DNA from 3 places in the Rhizobium sp. L9 genome. Region 1 is predicted to be linked to each of the others. Evidence: predicted binding sites of a transcription regulator. Region 1 holds the regulator's gene; each other region holds the start of a gene.

Evidence for each region. The regulator HrcA, encoded in region 1, represses chaperone genes, less so after heat shock. The targets are predictions, from matches to a motif close to GTTAGCACTCNCNNNNNGNGAGTGCTAAC.
Region 2: a site for HrcA is predicted at 1,391-1,419, ahead of groES (co-chaperone GroES). Genes of this name have one in related genera too.
Region 3: a site for HrcA is predicted at 2,026-2,054, ahead of groES (co-chaperone GroES). Genes of this name have one in related genera too.

Annotation. Positions count from the first base shown of each region.
Region 1 covers NZ_NWSZ01000013.1:113,370-116,577, reverse strand. The annotation lists gene CO660_RS15580 (VOC family protein) at 1-36, opposite strand, end outside; gene rph (ribonuclease PH) at 33-752, opposite strand; gene hrcA (heat-inducible transcriptional repressor HrcA) at 878-1,966, shown strand; gene grpE (nucleotide exchange factor GrpE) at 2,077-2,712, shown strand; gene CO660_RS15560 (nucleoside hydrolase) at 2,746-3,208, opposite strand, start outside.
Region 2 covers NZ_NWSZ01000004.1:260,309-263,516, forward strand. The annotation lists gene CO660_RS04895 (bifunctional riboflavin kinase/FAD synthetase) at 1-272, opposite strand, end outside; gene CO660_RS04900 (TIGR01459 family HAD-type hydrolase) at 287-1,135, opposite strand; gene groES (co-chaperone GroES) at 1,477-1,773, shown strand; gene groL (chaperonin GroEL) at 1,846-3,208, shown strand, end outside.
Region 3 covers NZ_NWSZ01000017.1:113,826-117,033, forward strand. The annotation lists gene groL (chaperonin GroEL) at 1-1,511, opposite strand, end outside; gene groES (co-chaperone GroES) at 1,563-1,877, opposite strand; gene CO660_RS17880 (aspartate-semialdehyde dehydrogenase) at 2,157-2,429, shown strand; gene CO660_RS17885 (pentapeptide repeat-containing protein) at 2,515-3,208, opposite strand, start outside.

The DNA of each region.
Region 1 (3,208 bases):
CGCCGTTTCCAACATGCCTTCCAGCATGGCATTCATCCCGCAATCGCCTCTTTCTGCAGGGTGACGAGTTCGCTGATGCCGTTCTTGGCAAGCCGCATCAGAGAGCTGAATTCCTCTTCGCTGAACGGCGTGCCTTCGGCCGTGCCCTGGATTTCGACGATGCCGCCGGCGCCGGTCATGACGAAGTTCGCATCGGTCTCGGCAGAGGAATCCTCAAGATAATCGAGGTCGATCACCGGCTGGTTGGCGAAAACGCCGCAGGAGATGGCGGCGACATGATCCTTCAGGACCCGGTCGACCTTGATCATGTTGCGGCTTTCCATCCATTTCAGGCAATCGTAAAGCGCGATCCAGCCGCCGGTGATCGAGGCCGTCCGTGTGCCGCCATCGGCCTGGATGACGTCGCAATCGAGCGTGATCTGCTTTTCGCCGAGCGCCTGCAGATCGACGACGGCGCGCAGCGACCGGCCGATCAGCCGTTGGATTTCCTGCGTGCGGCCGCCCTGCTTGCCGGCGGCGGCCTCGCGTTTCATGCGCTCGCCGGTCGCCCGCGGCAGCATGCCGTATTCGGCCGTGACCCAGCCCTTGCCGGTGTTGCGCAGCCATGGCGGCGTCTTTTCCTCGAGGCTTGCGGTGCAAAGCACATGCGTATCGCCGAATTTCACCAGGCAGGAGCCTTCCGCATGCTTGGAAAAATTGCGCTCGAACGAGACCTTGCGCATCTGGTCGGTTTTTCTGCCTGAAGGCCGCATTCTTATCTCCTGGAGTTGCTGACCGCTTCTACGATTGGCGGCGCTCATTTGCAAATTCCCTTTTGCCACGCGTGCGAGTTTGACTATATTTTCGGGAGCATCATCAGCGTGGGTTCAAGAGGTTCATGGGCATCAGGTCGACGTCGGTTTCGGATGCCGTTGCTGCGCTGGACGAGCGCTCCAGAGAAATTTTTCGCCGCATCGTCGAGGGTTATCTCGAAAGCGGCGAGCCGCTCGGCTCGCGCAATCTGTCGCGCCTGTTGCCGATGTCACTCTCGCCGGCGTCGGTGCGAAATGTCATGAGCGATCTCGAGGAACTCGGTCTCATCTATTCCCCCCATGTCAGCGCCGGCCGGCTGCCGACCCAGATCGGGCTGCGCTTCTTCGTCGATGCCTTCATGCAGATCGGCGATCTCTCCGCCGAGGACCGCGCCAGTATCGACCGGCAGGTGCGGGCCGAAAGCGGCGGTAATCCGGTGGAATCGATGATGAACGAGGCGAGCCGCATGCTTTCCGGCATCTCGCGCGGGGCCGGCCTCGTCATCACCTCGAAAAGCGATCCGGTGCTGAAACATGTCGAGTTCATCCGGCTTGAACCGACAAAGGCGCTCGCCGTGCTCGTCGGCGATCACGACCAGGTGGAAAATCGCATCATCGAACTGCCTGCAGGCATCACATCGTCGCAATTGACGGAGGCGGCGAATTTCCTCAACGCGCACATGTCCGGCCAGACCCTGCCGGAGCTGCGCAAACAATTAAGCCGTCTGAAGGATGACGTTCGCCACGAGCTCGATGCGCTCTCGCGCGATCTTGTAGAGCGCGGCATCGCCGTCTGGGCCGGCAGCCCGGAAGAGGGAAAGCCCGCCCAGCTGATCATCCGCGGCCGCGCCAACCTGCTCGAGGGCCTTGCCGGCGCCGAAGATCTCGACCGGCTTCGCATGCTGTTCGACGATCTCGAAAAAAAGGACAGCCTGATCGAGCTTCTCAACCTGGCCGAAAGCGGTTCGGGCGTGCGCATCTTCATCGGTTCGGAAAACAAGCTCTTCTCGCTGTCCGGCTCGTCGCTCATCGTCGCGCCCTATCGCGACGATGATGACCGGATTGTCGGCGCTGTCGGCGTCATCGGCCCGACGCGGCTCAATTATTCCCGCATCGTGCCGATGGTGGATTACACCGCTCAGCTCGTCTCCCGCCTGTCGCGCAATCCGCTTTGACGTCATCACTGAGGAAGCGCGGAATTTTCGCTTCTTCGTCACGCAGACTTGATTTTTTCCGGCCAAACCTCGATATCGGGCGCATCTGAAAATACCAACCGGAGACCGTCATGACCGATGAAACGACGAAAAACGGACCTGACGCAACTGCGGCCGATGCCGCAGCCGACGCTGCCGTCAACGTCGAGACTGCCACTGTCGAGCAGGAGGAGGCCAAGCAGCCGGATCCGCTCGAGCTTCTGAAGGCCGAGAATGCCGAGCTGCGTGACCGCTATCTGCGACTTGCCGCCGAGATGGATAATCTGCGCCGTCGCACCGAGCGCGAGGTGAAGGATGCAAAATCCTATTCCGTCGCCGGTTTCGCTCGCGACATGCTCGCCGTCTCGGACAATTTGCGCCGGGCGCTGGACGCCATCTCTCCGGAGGCCAAAGCCACGGCCGACGCCGGCCTCACCACGCTGATCGAAGGTGTGGAAATGACCGAGCGCTCGATGCTCTCGGCGTTGGAGCGACACGGCGTTCGCAAGCTGGAGCCGGTCGGCCAGAAATTCGATCCGAATTTCCATCAAGCAATGTTCGAGGTGCCGAACTCCGAAGTGCCGAACAACACCGTCGTCCAGGTCGTGCAGGCCGGCTTCACCATCGGCGAGCGCGTCCTGCGCCCGGCCATGGTCGGCGTCGCCAAGGGCGGCCCGAAACCGGTCGAGGCCGAAGCCAATTCCGTCTTCGACGAGAAGGACGCCTGAGGTCGTTTCGCTCTTCGGAGAAGGAAAGAATAATCAGATGCGGGCGAAGCGCTCGATCAGGAGATCGAAGAAACCGTCCGCATCGACGTAACGCATCACCTTGGCGTTGCGCTTGCGGTCGGTCACATGCCACCAGTCGACGACGGTCATGCCGGCGGTAAGTTCGGACCGGACCTCGATCTCGACATTGCAGTCCCGGCCCTGGAAAAGTTCCGGCTTCAGCAGATAGGCGACGACCGTCGGGTCGTGCAACGGCCCGCCGTCTGAGCCGTATTTCTCGATATCGAAGCGTTCGAAGAATTCCAGCATTTCGACCATGGCCTTAACAGGCGCCGTGCCGATCTCAGCCATGCGTTTGACCCGGTCCTTGCGGGTCAGCAGCTGGTGCGTCACGTCGAGCGGCATCATCACGATCGGAACGCCCGAGCGGAAAACGATATCGGCCGCCTCGGGATCGACATAGATGTTGAATTCGGCGGCCGGCGTAATATTGCCG
Region 2 (3,208 bases), on a different contig from region 1:
GCGTTGAAACCGAGCGTTTCCAGAATCCGGGCCTTGAGCGGCGCGGGTGTCAGCCGGAAGACCGGTGTCTGCGGCCGGAACACCGTGCGCGGATGCGGCTCGAAGGTCAGCACCAGGGCAGGAATGCCGCGCGCCTTCGCTATTTCGAGCGCGCGGTTCAGCACCGATTGATGGCCGCGATGCACGCCGTCGAAATTGCCGATGGCAATGACCCCGCCCTTCAGATGGGCAGGCAAGGCTTCGCGGGTTTCATTGCGGTGGAAGACGGTCATCGGCTGGCTTCTCTTCATGCAAGGCGCGGCATCCACCACTTCGGCGCGGCCTTCTCCCGCTCGAGATAGGCGTTGAGGATCGCCTCGTCGGTCTCGCCGTTCAAGGTGTATTCCTTGGCATGGATCCCGCCGCTGATGTAGAGAAGATCCAGGCCGAAATTCAAGGCGCCGCGCACATCCGTCGGCATGCCGTCGCCGATCGCCAGCACACGGTCGGTGGAAAAATCGCCGCGAAGCTCGCGGGCGGCCGAAAGTGTCGCCTCGTAAATCGGCCGGTGCGGCTTGCCGGCAATGCGGGTTTTACCGCCGAGCTGCTCGTAATAGGCAGCCATGGCGCCGGCACAGGGGATGATGCGATGGCCGCGTTCGACGACGAGGTCGGGATTGGCGCAGATCATCGGCACGTCGCGCGCCTGGAAATCGAGGAGCATGTCGGTGTAGTCCTCGGGCTTTTCGGTCTCGTCGTCGAAAAAGCCAGTGCAGACGAGCGATTGCGCTTCACCGGCCGGCCGGCGCTCGACGCCGATGCCTTCGAGAAGCGCCTTGTCGCGCTCGGGGCCGAGCAGAAAGACCGTCTTCGGCCCCTCGGAAATCAGCCCGCGGGTGACGTCCCCCGAGGTGACGATCCGGTCATAGGCGCCGTCGGGAACGCCGATATGGCGCATCTGCTCGACCACCTGCCAGGAAAGGCGCGGCGAATTGGTGATGAGGACGACGGCAAGGCCGCTCTCACGCGCGGATTGAAGGGCGGCGGCGGCCTTCGGAAACGGATCCACGCCGTTATGAACGACGCCCCAGACGTCGCAGAGCACCACGTCATAGCGATCCGTGATCTCCGAGAAGTTTCCTATCCGCCTGGCCATTCCAATTTCCCGATTTGCTTCAGTCACCGGTGACATTGCAAAGGCGCAAGGCGATGGCAAGGCATTTTCTTCACCTGGCAGACAAGATCGTCGGCAATCCCGGCGGGAGGGGACGGCAAGGTCTGGCAACGTTGCCATGCCAGACGAGATTTCTGCGGGAACCTCCGATAATTCGCCGCCTCTTCACAATTCCGGCACAAAAATTCGTGATTGCTCTCATTGACTCCTCTCGGAGCCATCCCTAAATGCTCGAGCGCTAGCACTCACCAGAGAGGAGTGCTAACACTTATCCATGCGGACCGCTCCGGCCCGCGAATGTCATTCGATCGAGGGATTAGACAATGGCAAGCACCAATTTCCGTCCGCTTCACGACCGCGTCGTCGTTCGTCGCGTCGAGTCCGAAGAAAAGACCAAGGGCGGCATCATCATTCCCGACACCGCCAAGGAGAAGCCGCAGGAAGGCGAAATCGTCGCCGTCGGCTCCGGCGCTCGTGACGAGTCCGGCAAGGTCGTCGCTCTCGACGTCAAGGCTGGCGACCGCGTTCTGTTCGGCAAGTGGTCCGGCACTGAAGTCAAGATCAACGGCGAAGACCTTCTGATCATGAAGGAAGCCGACATCATGGGCATCATCGGCTGATCGGCCGATCCGCTTTCCCGAAATGGCTGACGGGCTTTTTGCCCGAACAAATCGAATTCAGGAGACACAAACATGGCAGCTAAAGAAATCAAGTTTGGCCGCACCGCGCGCGAAAAGATGCTGCGCGGCGTCGACATTCTCGCCGATGCAGTGAAGGTCACGCTCGGCCCGAAGGGCCGCAACGTCATCATCGACAAGTCCTTCGGCGCTCCGCGCATCACCAAGGACGGCGTTTCCGTCGCCAAGGAAATCGAACTTGAAGACAAGTTCGAAAACATGGGCGCCCAGATGGTCCGCGAAGTCGCTTCGAAGACTAACGACATCGCCGGTGACGGCACCACGACTGCAACCGTTCTTGCCCAGGCGATCGTTCGCGAAGGCGCCAAGGCCGTTGCCGCAGGCATGAACCCGATGGACCTGAAGCGCGGCATCGATCTCGCCGTTGCCGAAGTCGTCAAGGATCTCCAGGCCAAGGCCAAGAAGATCAACACTTCGGAAGAAGTCGCCCAGGTCGGCACGATCTCCGCAAACGGCGAACGCCAGGTCGGTCTCGACATTGCCGAAGCCATGCAGAAGGTCGGCAACGAAGGCGTCATCACGGTTGAAGAAGCCAAGACCGCCGAAACCGAACTCGAAGTCGTCGAAGGCATGCAGTTCGACCGCGGCTACCTCAGCCCCTACTTCGTCACCAACCCGGAAAAGATGGTCGCCGACCTCGAAGACGTCTTCATTCTCCTTCACGAGAAGAAGCTCTCGAACCTGCAGTCGATGCTCCCGGTTCTCGAAGCCGTCGTCCAGACCGGCAAGCCGCTCCTCATCATCGCTGAAGACGTTGAAGGCGAAGCCCTTGCTACGCTCGTCGTCAACAAGCTGCGTGGCGGCCTGAAGATCGCTGCCGTCAAGGCGCCCGGCTTCGGCGACCGCCGCAAGGCCATGCTCGAAGACATCGCTATCCTGACCGGCGGCACCGTCATCTCCGAAGACCTCGGCATCAAGCTCGAGAGCGTCACGCTCGACATGCTCGGCCGCGCCAAGAAGGTTTCGATCTCCAAGGAAAACACCACGATCGTCGACGGTTCGGGCGCCAAGTCCGACATCGAAGGCCGTGTTGCCCAGATCAAGGCCCAGATCGAAGAAACCACCTCCGACTACGACCGCGAGAAGCTGCAGGAACGTCTCGCCAAGCTCGCCGGCGGCGTTGCCGTCATCCGCGTCGGCGGCTCGACGGAAGTCGAAGTGAAGGAAAAGAAGGACCGCATCGACGACGCCCTCAACGCGACGCGCGCTGCCGTTCAGGAAGGTATCGTACCGGGCGGCGGCGTTGCCCTGCTCCGTTCTTCCGTCAAGATCTCCGCCAAGGGTATCAACGACGACCAGGAAGCCGGCATCAACATCGTTCGCCGCGCTCTGCAGGCTCCGGCCCGCCAGATCGCTG
Region 3 (3,208 bases), on a different contig from region 1:
GCGGTGCGCACCACCTTGGCCGGATCGATGACGCCCTGCGCGTAGAGATCGCCATATTCGCCGCTCTGGGCGTTCCAGCCATAGGAGAATTCGCTCTTCTCACGCAGCTTGCCGACAATGATGGAGCCTTCCGCGCCGGCGTTTTCGGCAATCTGGCGAACCGGGGCTTCGATCGCGCGGCGGACGATGTCGACGCCGACCCGCTGGTCGTCATTTGCCGTCTTGACGGCGTCGAGCGCCTTGACTGCACGCAGCAGCGCCACGCCGCCGCCCGGCAGAATGCCCTCCTCGACCGCTGCGCGGGTGGCATGCAGCGCGTCGTCGACGCGATCCTTTTTCTCCTTCACCTCGACCTCTGTCGAGCCGCCGACGCGGATGACGGCAACACCGCCGGCGAGCTTGGCAAGGCGTTCCTGCAGTTTCTCGCGGTCATAGTCGGAGGTGGTTTCCTCGATCTGCGCGCGGATCTGAGCGGTACGACCGTCGAGCTCCGCCTTCGAACCGGCCCCGTCGATGATGGTGGTGTTTTCCTTTTCGATGGCCACCTTCTTTGCCCGGCCGAGCATGTTGAGCGTCACATTCTCGAGCTTGATGCCGAGATCTTCGGAGATGACGGTGCCGCCGGTCAGGATGGCGATGTCTTCCAGCATGGCCTTGCGGCGGTCGCCGAAGCCAGGCGCCTTGACGGCGGCTATCTTCAGGCCGCCGCGCAGCTTGTTGACGACGAGCGTTGCGAGCGCTTCGCCTTCGACGTCTTCAGCGATGATGAGGAGCGGCTTGCCCGACTGAACGACGGCTTCGAGAACCGGCAGCATCGACTGCAGGTTCGACAGCTTCTTCTCATGAATGAGAATATAGGGATCCTCCAGTTCGACCCGCATCTTGTCCTGATTGGTGACGAAGTAGGGGCTGAGATAACCCCGGTCGAACTGCATGCCTTCGACGACTTCGAGTTCGGTTTCGGCAGTCTTGGCTTCCTCAACGGTAATCACACCCTCGTTGCCGACCTTTTCCATTGCCTCGGCGAGATAACGGCCAATCTCGGCATCGCCATTGGCGGAGATCGTGCCGACCTGGGCAATTTCGGAATTGTTGGAGATCTTGCGGGCGTTGGTCTTCAGTTCCGCCACGATAGCATCGACGGCGAGGTCGATGCCGCGCTTCAGGTCCATCGGGTTCATGCCGGAGGCGACCGCCTTGGCACCCTCCTTGACGATCGCCTGGGCGAGCACCGTCGCGGTCGTGGTGCCGTCGCCGGCGAGGTCGTTCGTCTTCGACGCCACTTCGCGCAGCATCTGCGCACCCATGTTCTCGAACTTGTCTTCGAGCTCGATTTCCTTGGCGACCGAGACGCCGTCCTTGGTGATGCGCGGCGCACCGAAGGACTTGTCGATCACGACGTTGCGGCCTTTCGGACCAAGCGTGACCTTCACGGCATTGGCCAGCACATCGACCCCACGCAGCATGCGTTCACGGGCATCGCTATGGAATTTCACTTCTTTCGCAGCCATTCTTTAACTCCTTCAATAGGCAGCTTTTTTGACTAACGCGGGGCGAACGCCTCAGGCGGCGATCTTTTTGGCCGCCTGGGCTTCGATAACACCCATGACGTCGCTTTCCTTCATGATCAGCAGATCCTCGCCGTCGATCTTGATCTCCGTGCCGGACCATTTGCCGAACAGGATGCGATCGCCGACCTTGACGTCGAGCGCCTGGATCTGGCCGGCATCATTGCGCGCACCAGGACCGACGGCGATGACCTCGCCTTCCTGCGGCTTTTCCTTGGCGGTATCGGGAATGATGATGCCGCCCTTGGTCTTTTCTTCGGAATCGACGCGGCGGACGAGAATGCGGTCATGAAGCGGTCGGAACGACATGTTTTCCTCCAATGGACAAACAATAACGATGTTGTTCCCCTGGCCGGACCGGATGACCAGTCCGGGCGGGTGCAAACCTCTGTCGAGCGTTTTGCGCGCATTGATCTGGTTTTGCGATTTTTCGATTTCAAGAGGGCGCAGAGAAAAAATTAGCACTCACCCGAAGTGGCTGCTAACATTCTGAGAAGGAACAACAAAAGCCGCCGGTGCGTTGAGAATCCCGTTGATGGACGTCAAGATATGCGCCACCTTCTCGTTGTCGTGAAACGGAGATGAAGCATGCAATTTTCATCGGATCTAGAGCGCCAGCTCAGCGGTTACGGCCTTACCACTGCCCACATCCTCTACCGCCTTCCTGATTTCGAATCCGTCCTGCAGACTTATGTCTGGCAGGATTACGATCTCGCCCCGGGCCTTCCGGAAATGCACAAGTTCCTCGATTTCTGGCAGTCCAACCTTGACGGACCGCTGCATTCCGTCCGCTATAGCCATCAGCGGCTGATCGGACCGAATGAATGGCGTCGGGTCATTGGCGAGTTAAGGCTGCACTAGTTCGAACCGGACACATTCCACGTCGGCCAGGCATTGCTGCCATAGCTTTCGTCAACCTGCACGGAATCTATGCAAAAGCCCGAGTTCACTCGTGCTCGGCAGGGCATGGCCAATTTGAAGGCGCAGAAAGGCCTGCCGGCAATTTGGTCGAGGCATCGCCGCAGGCCAGATCGATCTGCGCCTGCTCGAGGCCGGCGGCAGCCGAGAGGTCAAGGCCTTCGATGCGGGTCAGGAACATGAAGGCGCGCTCGAACGTCGCCGGGCCTTCGAAGACGGCGCTGGAGAGATCGGCGCGGGAGAGATTGGCGAAGGAGAATTTCACCCCCGTCAGTACCGCCTTATCGAAATCGGCGCGGCCGAGTTCGGCCTTTTCAAAGCTCGCGCCGGAAAGCCGGGCTCCCGCGAAATTGGCGCGCTGCAGCTCGGCCCCGGCAAAGGACGCGGCGTCCGCGACAATATTGGCGAAGCTGGCGCGATAGGCCTCGATCTTGGCGAAGTTGGCCCCTTCGGCATGTGACCCCTCAAGCGAGGCGCGCACCAAGCTCGCCTTTTCCAGATTGGCGGATTTGAAATTCGAACCGCTGAGATCGGTCAGCGAGAAATCGGTGCTGAAGAGATTGGCGCCTTGGAGATCACTGCCCTGCAGCATCAGGTTCTTCTTCGTGCATTCCTGCCAGTCGAGCTTCGGCGAGGCCGTGCTGCCGCAATCGGCAGCACGCGAGGAAATCGGAGCAGCGGCGAGAAGAAGGAAGGCAAGGAGGCCGAACGGCGATCTATGC